DNA from 2 places in the Neobacillus sp. D3-1R genome. Region 1 is predicted to be linked to the other one. Evidence: predicted binding sites of a transcription regulator. Region 1 holds the regulator's gene; the other holds the start of a gene.
The links. Region 1 encodes LexA, which represses DNA repair genes until DNA is damaged. Its sites were predicted from a motif close to CGAACATATGTTCG; they were not measured.
Positions count from the first base shown of each region.

Region 2: a site for LexA is predicted at 994-1,007, ahead of uvrB (excinuclease ABC subunit UvrB). Genes of this name have one in related genera too.

Region 1 is NZ_CP197471.1:1,677,798-1,680,007, forward strand. It holds gene glnA (type I glutamate--ammonia ligase) at 1-708, shown strand, start outside; gene lexA (transcriptional repressor LexA) at 843-1,463, opposite strand; gene yneA (cell division suppressor protein YneA) at 1,618-1,941, shown strand; gene ACSBPO_RS08535 (YneB family resolvase-like protein) at 1,944-2,210, shown strand, end outside.
Region 2 is NZ_CP197471.1:3,812,885-3,815,094, reverse strand. It holds gene ACSBPO_RS19565 (cation diffusion facilitator family transporter) at 1-161, shown strand, start outside; gene ACSBPO_RS19560 (DUF2198 family protein) at 228-470, shown strand; gene uvrB (excinuclease ABC subunit UvrB) at 1,192-2,210, shown strand, end outside.

The DNA.
Region 1 (2,210 bases):
GATATCCAAACCTTTAAGTTAGTGGTAAAAACGATAGCACGTAAGCATGGCTTACACGCGACATTTATGCCTAAGCCGTTATTTGGGGTAAATGGTTCAGGGATGCACTGTAACCTTTCTCTTTTCAAAAATGGTGAAAATGCATTCTACGATCCAAGTGCAGACTTACAATTAAGTGACACGGCAAAACAATTCATTGCTGGAGTTCTAAAGCATGCTCCACACTTTACAGCTGTGACAAATCCATTAGTAAACTCTTATAAGCGTTTAGTTCCTGGATATGAGGCACCATGTTATGTTGCATGGTCAGCTCAGAACCGTTCACCGTTAATTCGTATTCCTGCCTCACGTGGTTTGAGTACTCGTGTTGAAGTTCGTAGTGTAGATCCAGCGGCAAATCCTTACCTTGCAATGGCTGTACTTTTAAAAGCTGGATTAGATGGAATTAAGAATAACATTACTCCACCAGCTCCGGTAGACCGTAATATTTATGTAATGACAAAAGAAGAACGTATCGCAGAAGGTGTTTACGACCTTCCAGCAACTTTAGCACAGGCCCTAGATTATTTAAAAGCTGATGAAGTTATTACTTCAGCTCTGGGTGAACATATTTTAGAACACTTCGTCGAAGCGAAAGAAATTGAGTGGGATATGTTCCGCACATCAGTACATCAATGGGAACGCGATCAATATATGAGCTTGTATTAATAGTAAAACCCTTGACTCTAGTATGAGTTAAGGGTTTTTTACTGGGTTTTGGAATGTCTTTTTAAAAATAAAAGCATCGGAATATTCCGATGCTAGCATAAGGTACTCTACTATCCTAGTATAAAATCATAAAATTAGTGGATGTGACGGAACACACCTACAACCTTACCTAATATCGTTACATTCTGTAAAATGATAGGTTCGAGTGAAGAGTTTTCCGGTTGAAGGCGGAAATAATCTTTTTCTTTAAAAAATCTTTTTACTGTTGCTTCGTCCTCTTCTGTCATGGCGACTACAATGTCCCCGTTATTAGCTGTCCTTTGTTGTTTTACTACTACATAATCACCATCTAAAATTCCAGCCTCAATCATGCTGTCACCCATTATCTCAAGCATAAATACATTTTCATCTGCAGGAGCAAAACTTGCTGGTAGAGGGAAATACTCTTCTACATTTTCGATAGCGGTGATTGGTAAACCAGCTGTTACCTTTCCGATTACAGGGACGTTAATTATATTTTGAGTGGGGATATTAGATTCTTCTAAATCTAATATTTCGATGGCTCTTGGTTTAGTAGGGTCACGTCTAATTAAACCTTTTGTTTCCAATCGAGCCAAATGACCGTGTACAGTAGAACTTGAAGCAAGACCAACGGCTTCACCAATTTCGCGAACAGAAGGTGGATAGCCTTTTGATCGCACCTCATCTTTTATAAAGGCCAGAATATCTTGCTGGCGTTTTGATAACTTTGTCATATTAGCGCACCTCGTGTCCATTTGTTGTCTTAATTATAGCATGTATTTCCAATACATACAAACATAAGTTCGTGAAAGTATTGACAACAAACAAACGTTCGTATTATAATCATTTCATATAAAGCGAACATACATTCTATAAGAGGTGTTAATAATGAAAAAACTTTGGTCTACATACTCATATACTATTTTACTTTTAGTAGTTAGTTGCATATCGGCATTATTTTTAAGGTTGGCTACGGATATAAATGAAGAGGATTACATAAAAATTAAAGTAAACTCAGGAGATACTCTTTGGGAAATGGCGGATCAATACACAATGGATAGCAAATTGTCAAAGGAGCAGTTTATTAATTGGGTTGTTTCTCATAATAAACTAGTTGATAAGCAACTATATCCAGGTGCGGAAATTATACTTCCTGTGAAAAACAATTCCTTAGGAGAAGGTACTGAATTAGCGAGTGCTGTTGGAGAATAATAATGAAAGCTATTATTTATTGCAGGGTTAGTACAAATAAAGAAAGTCAAGAATCCTCCCTTAAAAGACAAGAAGAGGAATTACTTTTCCTTTCCCATAAACTCGGGTTTGAAATAGTTAAAATTTTTAGGGAACAGGCAAGTGGATACGAATTTGAGAGAGAAGGAATATTAGAATTACTACATTTAATCAAAGTTGAGTCAGTTCATGCTATTCTAATTCAGGATGAAACAAGATTAGGCCGTGGAAACACGAAAATTGCGCTCTTA
Region 2 (2,210 bases), 2.1 Mb from region 1:
TGCTAAGCTGTCATTTAACCATTTCAGAACAAGGCGATCATGACCATGTTTTAAAAATGGCTCAAAAACGGCTGCATGACGATTTTGGAATCGAACACAGCACTATTCAAGTCGAACGAGCAGAAAATGGCTGTCCGAATCCACATGGGGCATGTAATTAGTTGTTTTTTAGACTAAATCCCATTACTATTAAAATAATGAATTTTAAGAAAGAAGAGAAAGAGGTAATGGATTTGGGTATCATTCGTTTTTTTTCTGGCCTACTCCTACCGGGCTTACTTGTGTTGCTTTTTACCAGGGTTACGTACAATCGGGTCATCGGACTTGTTTTAACTGTCGCACTAATCGCTGCTTCTGCATATAAAGGTTATACCAATACGATTCCTATCATCGTCGTAGACGCCATCTCCTTAACAATTGGCTTTTGGCTTTCCGCTAAAATGAAACCGAAAAAACACCAAAGTGCCTAACCAATCCACGAACCTGCCCGCATTTGATAGCGGCAGGTTTGTTTTTTTAGGCTCTTTTCTAAAACTTTGTTGCTTTTCAAATTTATTAATAGGGATTTCTCAGTGTAAAATGATAATATTCGTATAAAAATCAAGAAAAGAGCTGCTCACTTTTTAAGAAAAGATGTAAAAATCCGGCTTTTGGGATTTTTACCAAAAACACAATTTTATACGAAAACAGCCTTTTTTAAGAAAGTTCGATTTTCTGCTCAAATGTGACAAAGTCGGAAACAAACGAGTTTTAGACGGATAAAACGCTAAAAAAGTCGGATAACTCAGTGACAAAGTCGGAAACACAGTAAAAAAAGTCGGATAACTTCTCCAGCAAATGGATAACTACTCTAGAAACTCGAATAAACTGCTTCAAAAAGTTGGATACCTACCTCTAAAAATCGTATAACGTGGACATCACCCGAAAATACACATCAAAAAACACATCTTTTCTATAAATTACACCTCATTCCCTTCAAAAACACAAAAAAAACGAATATCCGTTCGCATATTATTGGTTTGTTTTGGATGCTTTGTGGTAGAATGAAGATAGAAGATTAAATATGGAATTAATTAACCAAATGTATTCATTGCACTAATCATTATCATCAAGGAAAAACAACGACTTTAACTAGGAGGAAATACTCTATTTCCTCCCTATTCTCGGTTCACGAACAGGGGGATTTTTTCGTTGAAAGATCAGTTTGAACTTGTGTCAAAATATACGCCTCAAGGAGATCAGCCAGAGGCCATTAAACAAATCGTCGAAGGTCTTAACAACGGCAAGCGTCATCAAACCTTGCTTGGGGCAACGGGTACTGGTAAAACGTTTACCGTCTCCAATGTGATAAAAGAGGTAAACAAGCCAACCTTGATTATCGCTCACAATAAAACACTTGCTGGTCAATTATATAGCGAGTTTAAGGAATTTTTTCCGAATAATGCGGTGGAATATTTCGTCAGCTACTATGATTATTATCAACCTGAAGCTTATGTTCCACAGACGGATACCTTTATTGAAAAAGACTCCAGTGTAAATGATGAAATTGATAAGCTTCGCCACTCAGCAACTTCCTCGTTATTGGAACGAAAAGACGTTATCGTCATCGCTAGTGTTTCTTGTATATACGGTTTGGGGTCACCAGAGGAATACCGTGAGATGGTTCTTTCCCTCCGAGTAGGGATGGAAATTGAGCGAAATCAGCTTTTACGTAGACTGGTAGATATTCAATATGAACGAAATGATATCGATTTTAAACGTGGAACGTTTCGTGTACGCGGCGATGTGGTAGAAATTTTCCCAGTATCGCGTGACGAGCACTGCATTCGTGTGGAGTTCTTCGGAGACGAAATCGAACGTATCCGTGAAGTCGATGCGTTAACTGGTGAAATCATCGGCGAACGTGAACATGTTGCGATTTTCCCGGCATCCCACTTCGTTACCCGTGAAGAAAAGATGCGTAAAGCGATTGAAAATATTGAAAAAGAGCTTGAGGTACGACTAGCGGAGCTTCATGAAAAAGGTAAGCTTCTTGAAGCACAACGCCTAGAGCAGAGAACAAAATACGATCTGGAAATGATGCGGGAAATGGGCTTTTGTTCCGGGATTGAGAACTACTCACGTCACCTGACACTTCGTCCAGCAGGCTCAACACCGTACACATTAATCGACTTTTTCCCAAAGGATTTCTTAATTGTCGTTGATGAATC